2 regions of the Hathewaya histolytica genome follow, and region 1 is predicted to be linked to the other one. Evidence: predicted binding sites of a transcription regulator. Region 1 holds the regulator's gene; the other holds the start of a gene.
What was found. Region 1 encodes LexA, which represses DNA repair genes until DNA is damaged. Its sites were predicted from a motif close to CNAACANNTGTTNG; they were not measured.

Region 1 (12,445 bases):
AGAAATAAAATTTAAAGACGAAAGATTTATTTTTAAATTTATCTTTGATTCCGTACATCATGCACTAAAAGACTCTTTAAAAAACTCCTTTAATGTTACTTTAAGTGAAAATAAATTTGAAAATATCTACTTAAAAAACCACAACGAAGAAAGTACTAATGAAAGAATTCAAGAAAAAATGGATTTAGGCACAGATACTATGGCACTGGAAAGTTTACAGAATAATTCTATATATTATAAAGGTAGTAAAGAAGACATTTTTAAAGCTCCCAAAGAAACTAAAAGTTCAATTGAAGATGAACAACAAAATTTAAGCTATAATACAAATTATAAAGCTATAAATGAGGAATTAACTACTATACCTATAGAAGTAAAGAAATCTAAATTTCCCGAGGTTAAAATTATAGGTCAATTTAATAATTCTTATATCTTAGGAGAAGCTTTCAAGGAATTATATATAATTGATCAACATGCAGCCCATGAGAAAATTTTATTTGAAAGATATATGGAAGAAATAAAAAATAGGGAAGTTATATCTCAAGTTTTAGCCTTTCCTCAGGTTCAAGAACTTAGTCAAGAAGATTATGCTTTATATTATGAAAATAAAGAAGTTTTTTTTAATACAGGTTTTAATATAGAGCCCTTCGGTGAAAACACTATTAGTATAAGGGAAGTTCCCATATTTTTAGGTGAAACTGATGTTAATAATCTTTTTAATGATATATTAGAAGATCTAAAAAACATGGGTAAAGGTGAGAAGGAACAAGTTAGGTATTTAAAAATAGCCACTCTCGCTTGTAAAGCAGCAGTAAAAGCAAATCATAATTTATCTATAGAAGAGATGTCTCATCTTTTAAATGAGCTTAGATTTATAGATCAACCTTTTACTTGTCCGCATGGTAGACCAACTATAATTAAATATACGTTGAAAGAAGTAGAGAAAGTATTTAAAAGAATTCAATAAAGAGGTATATATATGAAAAAAGATTTGTTCATTTTATCTGGACCAACAGCTATTGGAAAAACAGATATATCTATAAAACTTGCAAAGCTTTTAGATGGGGAAATTATCTCAGCTGATTCTATGCAAATATATAAGCATATGGATATAGGTTCTGCTAAAATTAATAAGAATGATATGGATGACATACCACATCATTTAATTGATTTTGTAGATCCTAGAAGGGAATTCAGTGTATCAGAATTTGCAAGTCTCTCAAAAGAAAAGATAGAGGATATAAAAAACAGAGGTCATTTGCCTATGTTAGTAGGTGGAACTGGTCTATATCTTGATTCTTTAATATTTAATTATAATTTTGCAGAGAGTAATCGTGATGAAGAATATCGAGAATATCTTAGGCAATTGGCAGAGGAGAAAGGAAAAGAACATATACATCAAATGTTAAAGGACGTAGACTTGGAATCCTATAACAGACTTAGCGTAAAAGATCTTAAAAGAAATATAAGAGCTTTAGAAGTTTATAAAACTACTGGCAAAACTATACGAGAAATTAATGAAGAAAGGGATATATATGATATACCTTACAATATATATTATTATGTACTAAACATGAACCGTAATAATTTATATGAAAGAATTAATAAAAGGGTAGATATAATGTTAGAACAAGGTCTTATAGATGAAGTTAAAGATTTAATTTCCATGGGGCTAAGTGAAGATACTCAATCTATGAAAGGGATAGGGTATAAAGAAATTATACAATATCTTAAAGGTAAGATTTCATATGAAGAAGCTGTATATCTAATCAAAAAAGGAACTAGAAATTATGCTAAGAGACAGCTTACTTGGTTTAGAAAAGATAAAAGAGTTATATGGGTATATAAAGATGACTTTTCTTCAGAGGGAGATATTATAAACTATATATATAAGGATTTCTTAAAAAGAAAAATAAATTAATAATAATTAATTAAAACTTAAAAGGATTTTAAGTAGACTTATAGAATAATTAATTTAAAGTACTTTTAATGGTACAAACGGAGGGTATGATATGAATAATAAATTAAATAGTAATTTGCAAGATATTTTCTTAAATAATGCTAGAAAGAATAAAATAGCGGTTAATATTAGATTACTCAATGGATATAGTCTAAAAGGATTTGTAACGGGTTTTGATAGTTTTACAGTATTTTTGGACTGTAATGGAGAGCAAATACTAATATATAAACATGGAATATCAACAATTACACCTCAAAAACCGATTCTATATAATAATAATCTAAATAAATAATAATAAAGAATAGGATATATCCTATTCTTTATTATTCACTCAAGAATATAAGGGAAAGGTGATTTTATGTTAGACCAGACTTTAAATACATTAAAAGAATTTTATAATATTGATAAGGAAGTTATAAGTATATATGAACAAGCTTTAAGTGACACAAGAGATATCTTTAAATCCTTAGATGAAATTAGGGAATATAATCAATTAAAAGTTCTAAAAGCTTTTCAGGAAGAGAGAATAAGTGATATGCATTTTACTAACTCTACAGGATATGGCTACGGGGACATTGGAAGAGATACTCTTGATAAAGTCTTTGCTAGAGTATTTAACTGTGAATCTGCTTTAGTAAGACCTCACTTTGTAAATGGAACTCATGCTATAGGAACTGCACTTTTAGGTAATCTAAAGCCAGGAGATACCATGTTATCTGTTTGTGGTACTCCATACGATACATTACATAGTATTATCGGAATCACAGAAAACTCAAAAGGTTCTTTAAAGGAGCATGGAGTTAACTATAGATTAATAGATTTAAAAAACAATAAAGTCAATCTTGAAGAAGTTATAAAGGTTCTAAATAATGATAAATCTATAACTCTTGTACATATACAACGTTCTACAGGATATGGATGGAGACATTCTCTTCAAGTGTGTGAAATTAAAGAAATCATTGAGGCTGTAAAATCCGTACGTGAGGACATAATCTGCTTTGTAGACAATTGTTATGGTGAGTTTATAGATACTATAGAACCAACAGATGTAGGTGCTGACCTAATTGCAGGATCTTTAATAAAAAATATAGGCGGTGGGATAGCTCCAACAGGGGGTTATATTGTTGGAAAAGAATCTTATGTAGAAAATGCTTCTTATAGATTAACTGTTCCAGGTATTGGAGCAGAATGTGGCTCTACTTTTGGAGTTATGAGGACGTTATTCCAAGGATTGTTTTTAGCTTCTCACATATCAATGGAAGCCGTTAAAGGTGCTATATTATGCTCAAGAATTATGGAACTATTAGGTTTTGAAGTACTACCTAAATATAATGAAAAAAGAAGTGATATAATCCAATCTATTAAATTTAATGATAAAGAAAAGTTAATTCAATTTTGCAAGGGTATACAACAAGGTTCTCCTATAGATTCTTTTGTAGAATGTGAGCCATGGGATATGCCAGGATATGAAGATCAAGTAATTATGGCAGCAGGTGCATTTATTCAAGGTTCTTCTATTGAGCTTTCTGCTGATGCTCCTATTAGAGAACCTTATATTGCATATCTTCAAGGTGGACTTACCTTTGATCATTCTAAAATAGGGATTTTAATAGCAATTCAAAGAGTATTAAACTTAAAATAAATTAAAGAAATTTATAGACAGGTATTAAGGTACAAGTTTTGCTGTACCTTAATACCTTCTATATATGCCGACAAGTTTTCCAACAATAGAACATTCACTTACTATTATTGGTTCCATAGTGGAGTTTTCTGGTTGAAGTCTGTAATATCCATTTTCCTTAAAAAAACGTTTTATTGTAGCTTCATTATCAATAAGAGCCACTACAATGTCATTGTTTTGTGCCACATTACACTTTTCAATTATGGCATAGTCACCATCTAAAATCCCTGAATCAATCATACTTTCTCCTGAAACCTTTAACATAAATAATTCCTTATTATTTTTAACATAATTTAAAGGTAGTGAAAAAGTATCTTCTATGTTTTCTACGGCTAAAATCGGCTGTCCAGCAGTAACTTTTCCGATTATAGGTATATCAACCATTTCCTTTTTTATTAAAGACTCTTTTAATATCTCAATAGCTCTAGGCTTAGTTGGATCTCTTCTTATATAACCTTTTTGCTCAAGTCTTGACAAATGCCCATGTACTGTTGACGTAGAACTAAGTCCTACAGACTTACAAATTTCTCTTACAGAAGGGGGGTATCCCTTTGATTGAATTTGTGATTTTATATATTCATATATCTCTAGTTGTTTACTACCTTGTTTATTTGACATCTATTTCACCTCACTATGATAAAAAAATTATATCACATAGATAGTAAATAATCAAACTAATGTTCTAATTTTCTAAATTATTATATACCTATGCTATCAGGGCAAACGCATATAATTTTTAGGGCGTTAGCTCTTTTATTTTGTTGAAATAATGCTTATAATTTAAATTGTACAAAATGTTAAATTATTTTTTGAATCTATATTGAGAGATAAAATTACAGATATAAAAGTACAAACCCTTACTACTCATGATAAAGATCATGGGAGAATTGAAACAAGAAAATACTTTTTAGTTAATGAAATTGCATGGCTGGATAATAAAGAGGACTGGAAAAACATTCAATCCATAGGTATGGTTGAAAGAAAACGAATTGTAGGAGATAAAGAAACTTTTGAGCGAAGCTACTATATAACAAGTTTAGAGTCTATAGAGTTATTTTCAAATGCAGTTAGGCAACATTGGGGTATAGAAAATAAGCTTCATTGGGTTTTAGACGTATCTTTTAATGAAGATAAGTGTAGAGCTAGAAAAGATAATGCAGCTGAAAATTTGACTGTCTTACGACATTTAGCCTTAAATTTACTTAGACAAGAAAAAACTTTAAAGAAAAGTTTAAATATAAAAAAAGTTAGGTGTGCATTAGATAAAAAATATTTAGAAAAAGTTATCTTTGACCCTCTACGAGGTAAAGAATAAAAAGCATCTAAATACCACTAGGCGAAAACTAAGAATAACCTTCTTAATATTCAGTTTGTTTATGCTGTTTCTGTTTGATTATACATATTTTATAAAATGCATCTCTATATTGAAATAAATACAATATAAAGATGCGTTTGCCCTGTCTATGCTATGTTACGGTATTGATAAATTATAGCATTTATGATAAACTTAAAATTCATATAAAAATAAGTTGAATTTAAAAGAGGTTGATAATATGGATAAAGAAAATACAATTGACAATTCTATATGTCCTAAATGTGGTAAAGCTGATTTTTATTATATGGACGATATAAAATTTTGTAATATCTGTGGTGAATACATAGAACTAAAAAAAGACTCTTCTAGATCCATTAAGATTAATAAAGTTTATGATGATAAAATACATATGGGAACAGTAAAGCTAAATAAGAGTGATTTAAATAGAATAAAGCTTAACAATGATGACTTTGTAGTAGATAAAGATAACTTAGAGAAAAATATCATGTTAAATTATAAATTAGATACTAAAGAAGAATCATTTGATATTTTAGATATGGAAGGGTTATGGACTTATATAGAAGATGAGGATGGTTTATCAGAACTATTAGAAGATAAGTCTTTATATGAAAAAACTTCAAGGAAGAATACCCTGGTTTAATTACTATAAAAAAGAATACTGACAAATAATAATAGTTACAAAGATTAAAAGTCAAAGGTATTTATCCTTTGACTTTTAATCTTTGCTTAATGGATTTGCATAAACTGCATCTCTTAAATCTTCTTCATCTACATGTGTATATATTTCCGTTGTCGATATACTTTCGTGGCCTAAAAGACTTTGTATAGATCTAAGATCTACTTTACCGTACTTATACATTAGTGTAGCTGATGTATGTCTTAGCTTATGTGGTGTTAATACAGTGTAGTCTAAATTAGCTATTTGAACATATTTTTTGACTAAACGTTCAACAGCTCTTTGACTTATCCTTCTTTTTTTAGATGAAATAAATAAAGCATCTTTATCTTCATCAGGTACATAGGGGATAATAGTCTCTCTTATAGGTAAGTATTCATTAATTGCTTTCAAAGACGCTTTATTTAAATATGCCGTTCTCTCTTTATTCCCTTTACCTACTATTTTTAAAGTATCATCTTTTATTTTAGATATATTTATATTACAAAGTTCTGAAAGTCTAAGCCCACAATTTAAAAAAAGAGTTATAATGCAAAAATCCCTCTCCATATTCCTATCTTTACTATTCTTAACAGCTCTTAATAGATCTTTACTTTCCTCTAAATTTAAATAAATAGGGTGCCTTTTGGGGATTTTAGGCATCTCTAAATTTTCAGCAGGGTTTTGATGAATAATCAATTTAATATCATGTAAATATTTAAAAAATGACTTTAGTGCCGAAATTTTACGAGCTCTAGCATAATTACTATTATTTAAATAAAGCTCTGTAAAACTTATGAAGTTAATTAAATGATCTAAGGTTATAGACTTAATTTTTTTCATATCTATATTTAATATATCTATATCCTCAAATTTAATTTGTGATTTTTGTTCTTCCATTAGAATGTATTTAAAGAATAAGGTAAGATCAGAACGATATCCTTTAATGGAGTTAATAGATTGACCCTTAATAGAAAGAGAGTAGGTTAAAAAGTCTTTTAATATAGAAGGAAGGTTACTTTCAAAAATATCCAAATACTCTTTATTCATTACATAAGTCCCCCTCTACTATGTTTTTTAATAAAACGACGTTAAACTTTTATTTCACGTCGTTTTCTATATATGCCTTTATTTTATATTTTATACTATTACTATATATTTTTCTATAAAAAATATATAGTAGAAGTTTAAAATATTTTTTGTCTTCTACTATATAAATATAATACTGAAATTTATTTAACTAAATTATTTATCTATTTTAAGAATTAAACGTTTATTTCCGAATTAATACCAATTAAACTCTTATTGGCATCTAATATTGGATTTACATAGTTTTCTATAAAATCTTCAACCTGATTTGGAGCTCTTCCTACGAATTTTTGTGGATCTATAATACCTAGAATTTCTTCCTTGGACATTTTAAATGATGAATCTTCTATTATTCTTTGAATTAAATCGTTTTCAAGACCTAATTCTTTAACTTGCCTAGCTGCTTCCATAGAGTGTACTCTTATTTTCTCGTGGAGTTCTTGCCTATCTCCTCCCCTTTTAACAGCTTCCATCATAATATTCTCTGTAGCCATGAAAGGTAACTCACGATTTACATGAGCTTCTATTACTTTAGTATAAACAACTAGGTTACTAGAAACATTTAGATATAGGTTTAAAACTCCATCTAGAGCAAGGAAAGCTTCTGGTATAGCAATTCTCTTATTAGCAGAGTCATCCAAGGTTCTTTCAAACCATTGAGTTGCCGAAGTTATGGCAGGATTTAAAGAATTTACTATAATATATCTTGCAAGAGCGCCCATTCTTTCACTTCTCATAGGATTACGTTTATATGCCATAGCTGAAGAGCCTATCTGATTTTTTTCAAAAGGTTCTTCAATTTCCTTCATACTTTGAAGTAATCTTAAATCATTACTAAACTTATAAGCACTTTGAGCTATTTCAGATAAGGTATTTACTATAATGGAATCTACCTTTCTTGAATAAGTTTGACCTGTTACTGGGTATGTATCTTTGAATCCCATCTTTTCTGCAACCATTTTATCTAGTGATTTAACTTTACTCTCATCCTCATTAAAAAGCTTCATAAAGCTTGCTTGTGTTCCAGTTGTACCTTTTACACCTCTTAATTTAAGATTTGAAATTACAAAATCTAAGTTTTCAAGGTCTAATAATAATTCTTCCATCCATAGGGTTGCCCTTTTGCCTACAGTAGTAAGCTGTGCAGGTTGAAAATGTGTGAAACCCAATGTAGGTATATTCTTATTTTCTAAAGCAAATTTTTTCAAAGAATCTATTACACTTATTAATTTCTTTTTAGTTAAAATTAGAGCCTCTTTCATTACTATAAGGTCCGTATTATCACCAACATAACATGAAGTAGCACCTAGATGTATAATTCCCTTAGCTGTAGGACATTGAAGACCATAAGCATATACATGACTCATTACGTCATGTCTAATCTCTTTTTCTTTTTTCTCAGCATCTTCATAATTTATATTATCTAAGTTACTTTTTAGTTCCTCTATTTGCTCTTCTGAAATACTAAGGCCTAGCTCTTTTTCACTTTCTGCTAGTGCTAGCCATAACTTTCTCCAAGTTTTAAATTTCATTTCATCAGAGAATATATAAGACATTTCAGGTGATGCATATCTTGAATTTAATGGTGTGCTATACTTGTTTCTCATGTTTACCTCCACACGTACAAAAATTTAATTTATATACTATTTATTCATATTATAGCATATAGTTATTTTTTTTGTAACAGTTTCGTTCGTGTTTTACATAATTTTATTTTATAATTAATATTATATTACTTTTTTCTTAAAGATTTTTCAATGTTTATACAATTATAATTTTCTTATTTTATGTTATAATACTATTAAGATAAGAAACATAAAAAAGGATGGTTTTTTAAAATGAATATAGCATTTTTTCTTACACCTAAAATTGAAGTTGTTTATGTAACTGAAAATTCTACTTTAGGTAAGACACTTAAAATCATGGAAAAAAACAAATACAGTGCAATTCCAATAATTGATGATAAGGGTAAATATGTAGGTACTTTAACAGAAGGCGATATCCTATGGTACATACAAGAAAAATTAAATAAAAATAATTTAAATTTAGAAAATATATATATAACTCCTTTAAAACAGATATCAAGAAAAGTTAAAAATTCTCCCGTGAAAATTAATTCAAACATTGAAAACTTAATTACACTTTCTATATCTCAAAATTTTGTACCTGTTGTAGATGATGAAAATACCTTTATAGGTATAATAAAAAGAAGTATTATAATTAACTTTTGCTATGAAGAATTAAAAACTACTAAGGAATGTATATAAAAAAGCTCGCTAATATGCGAGCTTTTTTATATACATTTATTTTGCTTTTACATTTGTCCATACTTTATCATATTCTTTTATAAAGTTACCTAGGTCTATAAATACTTCACTTTTTTTTATAACTTCATCACTTGGATAAGCCGTAGGATTTTCTATGATTTCTTTAGGTAATAATTTTTGCGCTTCCTTATTGGGAGTTGAATATCCTATGTATTCTACATTCTTTTTAGATATTTCAGCTTCAGTCATAAAATTAATAAACATTTCAGCTTCTTTTTTATGTTCGCTTCCCTTAGGAATTACCATATTATCAAACCATAGGTTAGTTCCTTCTTTAGGAATAACATATTCTAAATTCTCGTTATTTTCCATCATGGTTAAGGCATCTCCTGACCAAACTACAGCTATAGCGGCCTCTCCTTCTACCATCTGGTCTTTAACTTCATCACCAACATAAGCATATACTAATGGTTTTTGTTTCATTAGTTCTTCTTTTGCTTTGTTTAGCTCATTTGTATTCTTGGAATTTACAGAATAACCTAGTTTTTTTAGAGCAATTCCAATAGAATCTCTTTGACTATCTAACATAAGTATTTGACCTTTATATTTAGGATTCCAAATATCATTCCAACTTGTAATCTCGTCTTTTATCATTTTAGTATTATATATTATACCTAATGTTCCCCACATATAAGGAACTGAATATTCATTGTTAGGATCAAAAGGCAAGTGTTTAAATCTACTATCTATTTGTGCATAATTTTTTATATTATTAAAATCAATTTTTTCTAGTAACCCTTCATTCACCATTTTAGTTATCATATAATCAGATGGAATGGCTAAATCATATTGTCCAGGGGAATTTTTTAATTTCACGTACATCTCTTCATTCGTTGCGAACTCATTATATCTAACCTTTATATTAGTTCTATTTTCAAATTCTTTGATTAAATCTTTATCCATATAATCTCCCCAATTATATATCCTAAGCTCTTTTTTCTTACTACCACAACCTAATGGAAGTAATATTATAGTACTAAGTAAGACCATTCCTAAAATACAGGATAAAAACTTTTTCATCTAATTTTTTTCTCCCTTCAAACTCTTCTTATTAATTACTAATAACAGTATAAGAACTGTTAAAAACATTAGTGTAGACAATGCATTAATTTTAGGGTTTATTCCCTTTCTAGCCATAGAATAAATATTAATTGAAAGATTTGATACTCCAGAACCTGTATTAAAGAAACTTATTACGAAATCATCAATAGATAATGTAAATGCTATTAATGCCCCTGATATTATCCCTTCTTTAATTTCTGGTAAAATTACTTTTCTTAATGCATATAAAGGTGTAGCACCTAAATCTAGAGCAGCCTCTAATATATTTTTAGGAAGTTGTTTTAATTTAGGCATAATGGCAAGTACTACATAAGGAGTACAAAAACTTATATGAGCTAAGAGCATAGTTAAAAAGCCCTTCTCTATTCTCATTAAATTAAATAACAACATAAGTCCTACAGCAGTTACTATGTCAGGATTTAAAACTGGTAAATAGTTTAAATTTAGTAATAACTTTTTCATATGTATTGAGGAGTTATGAATGCCGATAGCTGCAAAGGTTCCCAAAATAGTAGAAATTAAAGCAGCAAGCAATGCTATAAGTATGGTGTAGTATAATGCTTTTAATATCTGCGTATCATTAAATAAACCTACATACCACTTTAAAGTAAAACCACTCCATCGTACTCTTGACTTAGAATTGTTAAAAGAAAAAATTATTAATACCAGTATAGGGGCATATAAAAATAAGTATACAAGAAAACTATATAATTTCTTCATAAAAGACTTTACCATAATCCGCTACCCCCACTTTCTTCTCTATCATATTTAGATACAAATCTCATGGAAAATAAAATTAGTATCATCATTATAATGGATACTGCAGAACCAAAGTTCCAATCTCCCACTACTAGGAATTGCTGTTCTATTAAATTTCCAATAAGCATATACTGTCCTCCACCAAGTAGTCTTGATATAACAAAGGTAGTTACAGCAGGCATAAAAACCATAGTTATTCCTGAAACAACTCCAGATAAACTTAGTGGGAAAATAATTTTAGTAAATACAATAAAGCTATTAGCCCCTAAATCTTTAGCAGCCTCTATCAAATTTTTATCCATTTTATTTAATACAGTGTATATAGGGAGTACCATAAAGGGTAAAAAGTTATACACCATACCTAATAATACCGCACTATCATTGTATAATAGGTCTAAACTTTTAAATCCAATTAAATTCAAGAAGGAATTTATAAATCCATTCTTCCCTAGAATAGCCATCCATGCATAAGTTCTTAATAAGAAATTCATCCACATTGGTAAAACTAATAGGAGAATTAATATGTTCTTTTTTCTATTAGGTAATGTAGTTAGTATGTATGCCATAGGATAGCCTATTATAAGACATAATAATGTAGAAATAAGTGCAAGTTTAATTGAACGTATTAAAATATTTATATATAAAGGATCTAAAAAGTTTTTATAATGTGATAAAGTAAATGTAAAACTTCTACCATCAATACTAAAACTGAAAAAAGCTATCAATAGTAGTGGAAATACTATAAATATAACATTCCAAATTATATAAGGATAAGAAGTGTATTTTTTCATTTATATCTCCTCTTTTTCAGCTTTCATTATATGTATATCGTCTGGATATATATCAAGGCCTATTGTATTTCCAATCTCTACATGTTTTGTATTATGTAAAAGCCACGCATAATCTTCATCACCCTTAACAACTATTTCATAATGTACACCCTTGAAGGTTACAGATTCTACTATACCTTTTAACTTTCCTTTATCACTATCTACAATTTTAATATCTTCTGGTCTTATAACTACTTGAACTTCTTTATTTGAATTTGGTCTTTTATCAACACATTTAAATTTAACATTGAAAAATTCTACTAGATAATCTTCTTCCATTACGGCAGGGATTATATTTGATTCTCCTATAAACTTCGCAACAAAGGAGTTTTTAGGTTCGTTATATATATCTTCTGGTACACCCATTTGTTGAATTATACCCTTATCCATAACTATTATTTTATCAGACATGGTAAGTGCTTCTTCCTGGTCATGTGTTACATATATAAAAGTTATACCTATCTCTTGTTGCATATGTTTTAATTCTATCTGCATTTCTTTTCTTAGTTTCAAATCTAATGCGCCTAGAGGCTCATCTAGAAGCAATACTTTTGGTTCATTGACTAACGCTCTTGCAATGGCTATTCGTTGCTGCTGTCCTCCACTTAAAGAGGTTATCTTTCTTTTTTCATATCCTTCTAGATTTACTAACCTTAACATTTTTTTTATTCTTTTTTCTATTTCATCTTTATGTAGCTTTTTAATTTTAAGTCCAAATGCGATATTTTCATATACGTTCATATGTGGGA
Region 2 (12,445 bases), 1.1 Mb from region 1:
ATAATTACTATAGTTAGTACACCTATTGTAATAGTTTCGTTTAATATCCAGTTTAAAGTCGTTAGGTGAAAAAATCCACTTATAGGTATTAATAAAAAAACAAAAAGTATTCCTTTTAATAATTGTTCCGCTCTTGTTTCTTTTATTAAATTATATGTTTTATAAAATATAAAAGAAACGACCATAATATCTAGAATGTTAAATATTCTTATGTTTTCTATAGTATTCATAAAACCATTTAAAAATGTATTAAAATATTCCACCTTACTCACCTCAAAACTTTCCACTTTATTATAATGTATAATTTAATTATACACTATTAAATAATTATATAGTATAACTTTCTATAAACTTTAACCACTTCTTCCCCACTACCTAATACTATGATTCAGCTTTAAATTTTATAATTATTTCTATATAATTGATATAAAATATATATCAGTAAATACTAAATTAAAAGGAAGTGATAAAAGTGAAAAATAAAAAAACATTAATAATAAGTTCCGTATGTATTTTAATACTAATAGGAGTTTTCTTCTCTATTTATTATTATTTTGTATTTAGAAATACTTCTATATACAACAAAACAGTAAAAAACTACATAATAAAGATAAACAAAATAAATAATGATGTAAACACTTACAGTAGTAACGGAGATTTAGATATAACTAAAATTAATAGTGAGCTATCTAAAAATGTTATAGAACCTTTAGTTAATCATAAAAATAACATTTTAAAATTAAATCCTCCTGAAAAATATAAGGCTAGACAAAAATATTTAGTAGATGGCCTTGAAAATAACATAATGATCTATAAACAAGCTTTTACAATAATAAATAATGCTAATAATATGAACCTTAATAAGTCTTTAGAAGATCTTAAATCCTATAGGGATAAAACTGATTCAAATTATTCTCTTGCGAAAGGAGAAGCCTTTGATATCCAATTCCCCCCTACTCTAAACACTTTTATTGATACTGTGCTTAGCTTTGGAAACAAATCCTTAGAAAAGCAAACTCAATTAAAAATAAAAGAAGCTCAAAATGTTCAATTTAAGAACAGTGTAGAAATTGCAAAAAATAAATTAGAAGACTTATTAAATAAAAATAGTTATGTAGATAATATATCTAGAATTAGAGAAGAAAATAGGATTTTTGAACCTGTACTAGAATCTATAAAAAAAGATAAGGAGACCTTATCTGATATTTTTATTTCTTTATCTGAAATCCCTATTCCTGAAGATAAAAATAATATATTTTCTACCCTGCAATCTATATTAAAAGACTATAGTGTTTACCTCCAAACTCTAAATGACACTCTTGAATCAGAAAATAATAGTGAAAACACTGGAATATTTATTAAAAAATCATTTGAAAACTCTTACACTGAAAATGAAAAAAACTTAGAAAACATAAAAAATAAATTTAATAAATTCAAAGATTCACTAAAAAATATTTAAATTCTTATTAAATTTTGTATTATTTTTTGAGATTTGGTTAAAATATCATTAGCCTAAGTAAATGCCAATTTAAAATTTAGGTTATAACGCGGAGGAACCATTATTAGGGGTGAATCATTAAGTTATGTAGGTTATCCTTTACCGAACCCGACAGCTAACTCCGTAGGCAAAAGGAAGGGAGAAATATGAATACCAAAAAATTAATATTAACATTTACACTAGTACTTAGTTTTTTAGTGTTTACTTCGCCAACTACCAATGCTTTAAGTGCAAATAAGCAAAATGAAAAGAAAGTAGTAGCACTTAATTCTTATGCAGAAGGTAAAAAGCTATACAATGAAAAAGATAATGCAAAAGCCGTATTCAATAACAATCATCAACAGCTCAAAGTTACGGATAAAGACATTTATCTTATGGCACAAATAGTTTATGGTGAAAGTAGAGGTGAACCTTATAAAGGTAAAGTTGCTGTCGCATCAGTAATTCTAAATAGGGCAAGAGATTCTCACTTTCCTAAATCCATAGAGGGTGTTATAAAACAAAAAGGTGCTTTTTCTTGTGTTCAAAATGGAGTAATAAATGTAGTTCCAACAGAAGAATGTTATTCAGCCGTATTTGAAGCACTTAAAGGTAATGATCCTACAAATAAAGCCCTATTTTTCTATAACCCTAAAATAGCTACTTGTGGCTGGATGAAAAATACTAAAAAATCTAATGAGCAATCTATTGGTAGACACGTTTTCTTTATAATTAACTAAATCAAACTACTTAACTTGAGAAAAAAACTTATTTTACTTAAGAGAAAATTCTATTTTATTATATTAAAATAGTTTAAATATATAATTAATAAGTACACTATATTTTTAATAAGCTAATTAAAAGGATAAAAAATGGAGAGCTAAACAGGAGGGTACTGAAAAAGTACCCTCCTAATCTTAATAGACATAACACTACAGTTTGTGTAGATGTTATGTCTATTTTTTAGTATAATTTTTATATTACTAATTTAAGCAGGTGATTTTATGTTAATGCATCAAAAGATGATATTAAGCGAATATGGTGATATATATGATAGGATTATCCCTAAAGATAATATGTTGAGAAGGATTAAAGAAATGGTAGATTTCTCATTCATCTACGATGAATTAGTTTCTACATATTGCAATAATAACGGTCGCGGAGCGATTGACCCAATAAGAATGTTTAAATATCTTTTACTAAAAACTATTTTCAATATTTCTGATGTAGATGTTGTTGAACGCTCTAAATATGATATGTCTTTTAAATATTTCTTAGATATGGCTCCGGAGGAGGATGTAATTAATCCAAGTTCTTTAACTAAATTTAGAAAGCTACGCTTAAAGGACACTAATCTAATGGACATGCTAATTTCTAAAACCGTAGAAATAGCATTGGAAAAGGAAATTATAAAATCAAAATCAATTATTGTTGATTCAACTCATACCAAAGCTAGATACAATCAAAAAACACCTAGGGAAGTTTTAATTGAACAATCTAAAAAACTTCGAAAGTCAGTTTATAACATTGATGAGTCAATGAAAGCAAGGTTTCCTAATAAAGTTAACAACGGTCTTCTTGAGGATGAAATAGAGTATTGTCAAAAACTTATATCAGTTATTGAAAAAGAAGAGGTCATTTCAAGTTATCCAGCTGTAAAAGAAAAATTAAATTTATTAAAAGAAACAATCGAAGATGATTTAGAGGTTTTGTCATTCTCTAAAGATGCTGACGCAAAAGTTGGACACAAAACTGCTGATACATCTTTCTTTGGGTATAAAACTCATATTGCAATGACTGAGGAACGTATTATTACTGCTGCTGTAGTTACTTCGGGAGAAAAACACGATGGAAAACAACTAAAATCACTTATTGAAAAGAGCGAAGCCTCTGGCTTAAACATAGAAAATATTATTGGAGATGCAGCTTATTCAGAAAAAGAAAATATAGAATATGTAAATGAAAGTGAAAAAAATCTAATTGCAAAGCTTAGTAAATCAGTATCTCATGGTAACAAAAGACAAACTAAAACGAAGTTTGAATATAATAAAGATGCAGATATGTATGCGTGTGAAGCTGGCCATATGAGTACTAAGAAAACTAGTACTAGACCTAAAAAACATGCCAAAGATGGACTAGGTACAGTAATTTCTTATTTTTTTGATGTTAAAAAGTGTCAGTGTTGCCCTTTAAAACAAGGGTGCTATAAAGAAGGTGCTAAAACTAAATCATACTCAGTTTCAATCAAAACGAATACGCATCAAAAACATATTGAATTTCAAGAAACTGATTTTTTTAAAGAAAAATCAAAAGAGAGATATAAAATTGAAGCTAAAAATAGTGAAATGAAACATAGACATGGGTATGATGTTGCGTCAGCCGCAGGTCTTGTTGGCATGCAAATGCAAGGTGCATTGACCATTTTTGCTGTAAACTTGAAGAGAATATTGACTCTAAGCAATCAGTAAATATACCCGATTAGGGTTTAATAATACAAAAAGACTCAAGCTCATACCACAAAATGGTATAAACTTGAGTCTTTTAAATTATGTAAAAAGTAAACCCCCGAAAAACTATAAGTTTTTCAGTGGTCTCGCTAAACAGCTCTCCATTTTATTTTAATATAATATTTACTCCCCAAAGTATGATGTTCTATTAAAATTATATTAAAAGTTAATATATAAAGGTATTATTCTACAGAATCTAAATATTCTACAACCTTTGAAGATGCTATAAGCCCTTCTGCAGCAGCTACTATATATCTATATGGTCTTCCAGTACAATCTCCTGCTGCAAAGCACCCATCTAAATTAGTCTTCATATTTCTATCAACTTTTATAAATCCATTCTCTAATTCTATTCCTGGAACTAAATCAGCATAATCTGACACTTCTTTAAGAATAAATACACCTTCTATATTTAACCTACTATTATCTTCGAAAACTACAGCTTCTATTATTTCTTCACCTACTATTTCTGTTGCTTTAGTTCTAATTATTTCTATATTTTCATTTAATATATGATCTCCAAAATTCTTATACATAGGTATATAGTGAACTTTAGCACCCATATTCGCAATATAATTAGCCTCTTCTTCTGAATATTTCCCATAACCAATCACAGCAACAGTACTCTCTCCATATAAAGGTGCATCACACTTAGCACAATAGCTAACACCCTTACCATGTAAGTTTTCTTCATTAATTAAGGGCTTGCCGTAATTTGCTCCTACAGCAATTATGATAGCTTTAGCTTCATAGGTTGTGTCTCCACTCATTAAGGTATAATATTCACCCATATTATAAATATTATCTATTCTTTCCTTAGTTATTTCTATACCTAAAGATTCTATATGATTCTTAAAATTATCTTTGAGAGCTATTCCTGATATTTTATGAAAACCTAAATAATTGTTTATTTCCCTAGCTCTCACTAATTTCTCGCTTAGTTCCTCTGTACCAAAGAATATAAAATTCCTATTCTTACGTTTTAAATTAATAGCAGCCTCTAACCCTGCTGGCCCGCTACCAATTATAGCTACATCATATCTTTTCATGTTCTACCTCACCTTAAAGATTCTTTTGTACAAAACTTTTCACCTGTGGTTTTGGTTTAAATCCAACCATCATATCCTTTAATTCACCCTCATTAAACACCATAAGTGTAGGTAAATTTTTTACATTAAACTTTTGTGCTAATTGTGGATTATCTTCTACATTTATTTTAACAAACTTTACTTTTTCACCCATCTCTTCTGATACTTCTGATAATATAGACATCAACATTTTACAAGGGTTACACCAAGAAGCCCAGAAGTCAGCTACCACTAACTTTCCTTCTCCTAATACTTCCTTATCAAAATTTAAACCATTTACTTCTAACATGAACATAACCTCCATATTAATTTATGCCTTATTTGCTTTACAATCATAAAGTCAATTTTATATAGTTTTATATTAATAGTCAAATAACCTAGAAGTGACTGATTAAATTTACTTTCATATTAGCCTAGTTTTTTTAACTCTTTTTCAAAGACCCTATATTTTTCATCATTTAAATTCTTGTAGGTATCTCTTAAATAATATAAAACGTCTTTAAGATAACTGCCATTTTTAACATAATTTTTTTCCTTATATTCTGTGTAGTATCTCTCATAAATTTTCAGTGCTTCTTTTGTATTCCCTACTTTTTTATATGCAACTCCTAACATATAAAGACCATCCTCATAAGGAAATTTACCTACTCCATAAGAAATCCCTTTACTATAATATTTAATAGCTTCATTAAAATTTCCTTGTTTAGATAAATCTCTTCCTTTAAAGTAATAATACTCCCCTGCTCCCTTATTCATAAACTCAATAGCTTCATTAAAAAACATTTTATCGTTTACATCTAATTCTTCTCTTTTCCAATTTCTTAAAACTTGATCTAGGTCATCAAACTTCTCACCATCTATAGATGCTTTTATATTTTCCTTTGGAAATGAATCCTTCTTATGCTCACTAGTTTTCTTATTAACATTCTGAGCTTTTTCTTTTGAATTTTCTGTGTTAATCTTTTTATTACTGTTTGCCTTTTCATGTTCTAAATTTTTATCATCTCTTTTTTTATCTATCTTAGAATTTTCTTTTTTAATATCCTCTCCATTTTTTATAGTATGCTTTTCTTTACTAACCTCTACATTCTTTTTTTCTTTTGCTATGTTATTATTGGGTAAAAGCATAAATTTATAAAATAAACTACTACATATAAATAAAAGAATTACAACTAAAGGTATATACATCTTTTTTTTATGTATATTTAGCTTACTATCCTTTGGTATTATACCTAAATCTGATAAACTTTGTTTATTTTGAAGAGCTATTTCATTCTTATTATCTAATTTCAAAACCTCGTCCATACACATGAGAGCGTTTTTATAATCAGCTTTTTTTATATAACATTTAGAGAGTTCATTATTTACATTTATAGTATTAAAATTAGTTTTCTCCTTGCACAGTTTAAGTCTTTCTATGGATTTTGATATTTGAAAACCTTCAATATAGTGAAGAGCTTCTCCATATAAAGTTGCATACTCTTCATCTTTTATACTATCTGCTAGATACTTTCTTGATATTTCATCTTTATTATTTCTATAATTAATATTCCAAAGGTTCCTAGCTTTATTCATATCTCCCTTTAAATAGTATAAGATGCCATTAAAATTCAATAGATTATTATTTGAATTTATATCATCTCCTAAACTCTCACAAAGATTTATGGCTTTTTCCAAGTGTCCCTTATGATAATAATTTAAAACTTTTTTATAAACTTTATTAGCCTTACTCATATAAAACTCCCTCTTTTATAAATTCCTTTACAAAACTAATAAATACAGTAATAGCTAGGAGGTCTGCCGCTCCCCCTGGACTTATTCCCATTTCACAAAACTCTTTATCTAATTTTAAAATCTCAGCTCGTCCACTTTTAGTCTTAACTCCACCTAAACTCATTATATTTCTTGACCTTTCTTGCATATAATAAAGAGTATCTATAGATTTTCTATGAAGAACTGTAGTATCCTCACAATATGACATTATACATATTAATGTATGTACGAGCCTCTCTCGTTCATTTAAGCTTGAAGATTTTTCATATAACGGAAGGGCTCTATTAAATACTATGGGTATTCCACTCTCAACTTCCCCTCTTATTCCTTTTAGACCGTACTTTAGGTAGAGCTTTTCACCATATGTAAGATTCTCTTTTATCATATTTTCTTTGTTTATTTTAAGTTCATTCTCTACAATTCCCTTTGTCATGCTCTTTATAATCTCTGTAATACTTTCAAAAGGTAACTTTTCATATATAGTCTTTGCAGTAGCTGCTAAGGTTATGCCCATTAAAAATATCATTCCCTTGTGGGTGTTAATACCCTTTGTTTTACATAGCATACTTTTCTCTGCCTCTATCCCAATCCTTCTTATACTAAGAAAAATCTCATAAGGACTCTTATGATTAAATCCTTTCTCTGCAAAAACATACATATAAGGAGTAAGCGCAGAAGTGCTATTTAGAAAAGTAAAGTAATCCATATCCTTATGTGCACCATTAGAAATGGGTGTCACAAGACCTGGCTTAGGATATGCAGAAATCTCATAAAGCATAGCAAGTTCTGCAAATCCACCTAGACTATTTATAATTTCTTCTCTATTTATCATCATGAACTTTCTCCATATTTATGTATTTTTCATATCTATTTTCTATAAAATCTATAATACTCTTTATATTATGTTTCTTGCTTCTAACACAGAGATGAGCATACTCATTACATAAAAAACACACTCTCTTATCATATCCTATATCACTTCTGCTTAAAGAATTACCAAGAGCATTGTAAACATCAATATCTAAAGTTCTACCCAAAATATGAGTTTCCTCTATGTCCACCGTTGTTTTCTTTATTTTTAAGCTGTCACCTTTTATAACCCAAAATACCAAAGGACCTTCTGCAGTAAAGTCTTCCTTACTAAACAATATATCTGCCTGAAAAATTTTATAAACCTCCTCTTTCATTATGCCTATTATATCCCTTGTAAGGCGATTATCTTTTTCTATTCCTGGATAATTCACTCGCATAACTACTAGAGTTTCTTTATACTCTTCTATCAAATCTTCTTGAAAGCTAACCCTATACTCTCTTGCATTTAAAACATCTTCTGCACTATACATAATCCTAATGTGGGGAATTACTAGACTTAATCTTCTCCACAATCTCCCTTCCCTCTATACTGTTTAAAAACTCATAAGTAACCCTTGGAACAAGGTTTTTAACCTCTTCTAGCTTATCATGTTTTATTAGTTCTCTAACCTTTGAAGCACTTATTTTTTCTTCTTCTTCTTCTTTTCTTTCAAGTATAATAAGTTCTTTATTATATCTTCTAAAGTTCTCTTCTAATGACTCATTATAAGCTCTAGTAACCTTACAATAAGGTTCTTCTCCAACAAATCTTTTGCTTATGTTAAACCTACTACAAAAATATCTTAGGAAAATTTCACTATCTAACTTAGTATAAGCAGTTAGTATATCCTCCTCTTTTCTTAAGAAATATAATGGGAATGTTGCAGAAGAAATTATATACTCTCCACCTTCTATAACCTTAACATTTCCTAAATCTCGTACCCCCTCTTTTACCAAATTGTATCTCACATTAAAAGGAAATAAAGACTTATCTTCCTGAACTATAAACACTAATACCTCTTCAGCATCTTTAGATGCCTGTTCTATTAAATATCTATGGCCAAAGGTAAAGGGATTACAATTCATAACTAAAGCACTTCTTTGTTTTTTATCATTTAAATTATACTTTTTAGCAATTTTGTCTAAATATTTATCTATGTTATACATACCATTTTCAAGTAATGCAACCTTATTTACTTCTACAATCAAAGAATATCCGAGTCCTGTAAAAATAGGTATATTATCAGGCTTTGTAAAAATAAAGCTATGATATATACCTTCTTCGAATAATTTATCATTTAGTTTAGTTATTAGTTTCTCACTAAAACCTTCTCCTCTTAATTCTTCGCTTACTGCAAAACACTTTAATACACTTTTAGCCTTAGAACAGGTTCCTTTTATATTTCCACCTTTTCTTATAACTAATGTGTAATCTAAATCTTTATCTAAACCTAAATCGTAGCTAAGTAAAAATTCTCTTACCTCTGAAACTTCTTCTATATTATTTAAATTTACTTTTTCTATGCTATATTCATACATAACCATCACTCCACAATTACAATATAATTATAGTTTACTTTGAAAATAAGAGTTACTCAAGTATAATTTCACCTTATTACTTTATAAGTGTTGATCTTTTAATACTATTTTCTCCATACTTATTCCTAAGAGTATCCATAGTCTTATCTAAGTTTTCTGTTTTGTTTTTTCCCTCATAACTAAAAAAACTAAGCTGTTCTATAGAATCTTTAGTAAGTTCGCTTAAGCCAACTCCAATAAGCCTTAAAGGTTCTCCTATCCAAAATTCTTTGAATAGATCACAAGCTTCTCTAAATATAGTTTCCGTACAATTCGTAGACTCTACTAACATTTTTTGTTTTCCCCTTGAAATAAAATCCTTATTTTTTAAAGTTATAGAAATTACAAAAGCCTTTTTTCCCTCTTGTCTAATTCTCCTACCTACATTCTCTGAAATACCTAATATTACCTTGATAGCTTCTTCCTCAGTAATTATGTCATGTGGTGTAGTTGTAGAATTACTTATACTTTTTATATCTACTTCATCTCTATTAATTATAGGAGACTTATCTATACCTTTTGCATACTCCCATAAGATAATACCATGACTCTTTAGTAGATATTGAATAAATTCTTTATCACAAGACGCTAAATCCCCTATGGTATTTATATTTACATTCTTAAGCTTTTTTGCAGATACTGTGCCAACCATAAATAACTTTTCTATAGGAAGAGGCCACATTTTGTCTTTAATTTCACTTTTAAATAATGTATGTATTTTATTTGGCTTTTCGAAATCAGAGGCCATTTTAGCTAAAAGCTTATTATCTCCTATACCTATGTTTACCGTGAACCCAAGTTCTCTGTATATTCTCTTACTTATTTCTTTTGCAACAGTATAATAATCTTTATATATATGTTCCATATTACTGAAATCTAAAAAACATTCATCTATAGAGTATCTTTGAATTAAAGGGGTATATTCTTCTAAAATATTTATCATAGCATTACTACATCTTTTATATAGATCAAAATAAGGGGATTCCACTCTAAGATTAGGACACTTTCGAAAAGCAGAAAACAAAGTTTCTCCTGTGTTTATATTATATTTCTTAGCTTCTTCTGATTTTGCAAGAACCACACCTCTTCTATTATGAGGATCTCCCCCAATTACTGAAGGAATTTTTCTAATATCTACTTCATTGCCATTTTTCAATAAATATACAGCAGTCCAAGACAAAAAAGCAGAATTTACATCAATGTGAAAAATTAATCTTTGCCTTCTCATTAATATCAACCCTTTTCCATAATTATCTTAATTAAGATTAATTATATACGAACATTAGTTCTATTTCAAGATAAGTTTTTAAAAATATATATAAACTTACTCATAAAATACAAATTACATCTCACACTTTAAAGGCAATTAAATATACTGTTACTAGGATTAAATACTAAACTTAATTAGAGTTCCCACAGGGGGCTCTCTCTCCTATATACTTAACCAATTATAAAGGAGGAGTATATATGAGCCATAGAAAAAATAAATGCAGCTGCGGTTGCAGACATAATTGTTCATGCCACCATAATCACAATCATAATCATTGTTGTAATCATAATAATAATCATTGCCATGGTGGACATAATAGACATTGCTGCAACTGCCATTCAACCCCTTGTAGATGTAACTCATTAGGTTTCCGTAGTATTTGTGAAAATCCTGCATGTTTAGTAGCTTTACTTTTACTTTGTTCTAACAGAAGATGCTAATTAAACTAAAAAAATAGTGTTTGCTTGGGTGCTTTTAAAAGCACCCATACAAACACTTTTCTTAAATTATATTAATTAAAAACAATACTTATCTCTTCAAATCCCATATCACTTAGCATTCCCTGCATTAAAGTTTTAACTTCTTCATTAGCTTTTTCTATATAACCATCTTTGATAATTTGGTTTTCTATTCTTTTTTGTTCCTTTGCTATCTCATTTATCATATCTTGTGCACCATATCTATTAAATATGGAGTATTTTTCATCATATACCATTAAATTTTTAGTGTCAGCCACATTATCTAGAACTTTGCATTTAGGAAGTGTTATACTTACCTTCTTTTTATTATCACTTAATTTTATAGTTTTGCTTTTTAAATCTGTACCGAACTTTATATATCCATTGTACTTTACTATAAAGGATTTACCTGTAAAAGGTACAGGCAAATCTTTCAATTTTAAATTATCCTTTAATGCAACAACAGAAGAATAGTTATATTTTAATGTTGATATTTCTGAAATCTTATCCACCCTTTCTGCAATGGTAGATGTATTTATTTTACTTACTTTATTAAATTTCATACCAGTTATAAAAGTAATCACTACCAATATGGTTATACATAATATAGTTACAGTAAGGTTAAGCTTAGGTCTTTTTTTTAGTCTCTCCCTAAAACTCCTCTTCTTCTCTATATCTTTACATTCTATGTTCCCTGTTTTATCTGTATCTAAAATCATAACTTAAATCCTCATCCCCTTTTTATCATTAAATTAGATTTTATCCTATTTTATATAATAATATATTTTTATTATTATATAAGTTAAATATTACTAAGTCAACCACTATCACTATTATCTCCTATATATAAAAGTATTTATCTATATATTATAAAACTTAATTGCACTATATTGTATTTACATAATCCTATTAATTACACTCTCTTACTCCTTTGACTTAGATATTAAAGTTTTATATACTATTATTTGATAAAACTTTAAGGGGGAACATATAATGAATCTCTTCTCCATATTTCTAGTTGCTCTTGGACTTGCCATGGATGCCTTTGCAGTCTCAATTACAAGTGGTATGCTAATTCCCAATTTAAAAAAGAAACATGCTGCAAAAATAGCTTTTGCCTTTGGATTTGCACAAGCTCTTATGCCTTTAATTGGATTTATTGCCGGAATTAACTTTAAGGATTATATTGCAAGAATAGACCATTGGATAGCTTTTGTACTTCTGGGGTTTTTAGGGGTTAAAATGATTTTAGAAGGTAGGGAACAGTGCCAGGAAAAAGAGGCGTTTAATCCTCTTAAAACTAAGGTACTATTGATGCTATCAATTGCTACTAGCATAGATGCTCTAATTATAGGAATTAGTTTCGCTTTCTTAGATGTGTCTATAACAAAAGCAGTTTTAATTATAGGTATAATTACCTTTATAATATGCTTTATAGGCGT

Region 2: a site for LexA is predicted at 10,552-10,565, ahead of FGL08_RS01365 (Y-family DNA polymerase). Genes of this name have one in related genera too.

What each region holds. Positions count from the first base shown of each region.
Region 1 is NZ_LR590481.1:1,375,648-1,388,092, forward strand. Features, by position in the region: gene mutL (DNA mismatch repair endonuclease MutL) at 1-964, shown strand, start outside; gene miaA (tRNA (adenosine(37)-N6)-dimethylallyltransferase MiaA) at 977-1,918, shown strand; gene hfq (RNA chaperone Hfq) at 2,010-2,249, shown strand; gene FGL08_RS06695 (methionine gamma-lyase family protein) at 2,316-3,599, shown strand; gene lexA (transcriptional repressor LexA) at 3,648-4,256, opposite strand; gene FGL08_RS06705 (ISAs1 family transposase) at 4,423-4,953, shown strand; gene FGL08_RS06710 (hypothetical protein) at 5,192-5,614, shown strand; gene FGL08_RS06715 (tyrosine recombinase XerC) at 5,690-6,679, opposite strand; gene purB (adenylosuccinate lyase) at 6,895-8,325, opposite strand; gene FGL08_RS06725 (CBS domain-containing protein) at 8,557-8,985, shown strand; gene FGL08_RS06730 (ABC transporter substrate-binding protein) at 9,022-10,065, opposite strand; gene FGL08_RS06735 (ABC transporter permease) at 10,066-10,842, opposite strand; gene FGL08_RS13375 (ABC transporter permease) at 10,836-11,657, opposite strand; gene potA (spermidine/putrescine ABC transporter ATP-binding protein) at 11,658-12,445, opposite strand, start outside.
Region 2 is NZ_LR590481.1:270,798-283,242, reverse strand. Features, by position in the region: gene cdaA (diadenylate cyclase CdaA) at 1-230, opposite strand, end outside; gene FGL08_RS01410 (hypothetical protein) at 473-1,459, shown strand; cyclic di-AMP (ydaO/yuaA leader) riboswitch at 1,512-1,643, shown strand; gene FGL08_RS01405 (cell wall hydrolase) at 1,645-2,217, shown strand; gene FGL08_RS01400 (IS1182 family transposase) at 2,482-3,945, shown strand; gene FGL08_RS01395 (NAD(P)/FAD-dependent oxidoreductase) at 4,167-5,033, opposite strand; gene trxA (thioredoxin) at 5,047-5,361, opposite strand; gene FGL08_RS01385 (tetratricopeptide repeat protein) at 5,481-6,806, opposite strand; gene citG (triphosphoribosyl-dephospho-CoA synthase CitG) at 6,799-7,680, opposite strand; gene citX (citrate lyase holo-[acyl-carrier protein] synthase) at 7,667-8,230, opposite strand; gene citC ([citrate (pro-3S)-lyase] ligase) at 8,193-9,236, opposite strand; gene FGL08_RS01365 (Y-family DNA polymerase) at 9,313-10,503, opposite strand; gene FGL08_RS01355 (DUF4230 domain-containing protein) at 11,057-11,722, opposite strand; gene FGL08_RS01350 (manganese efflux pump MntP) at 11,997-12,445, shown strand, end outside.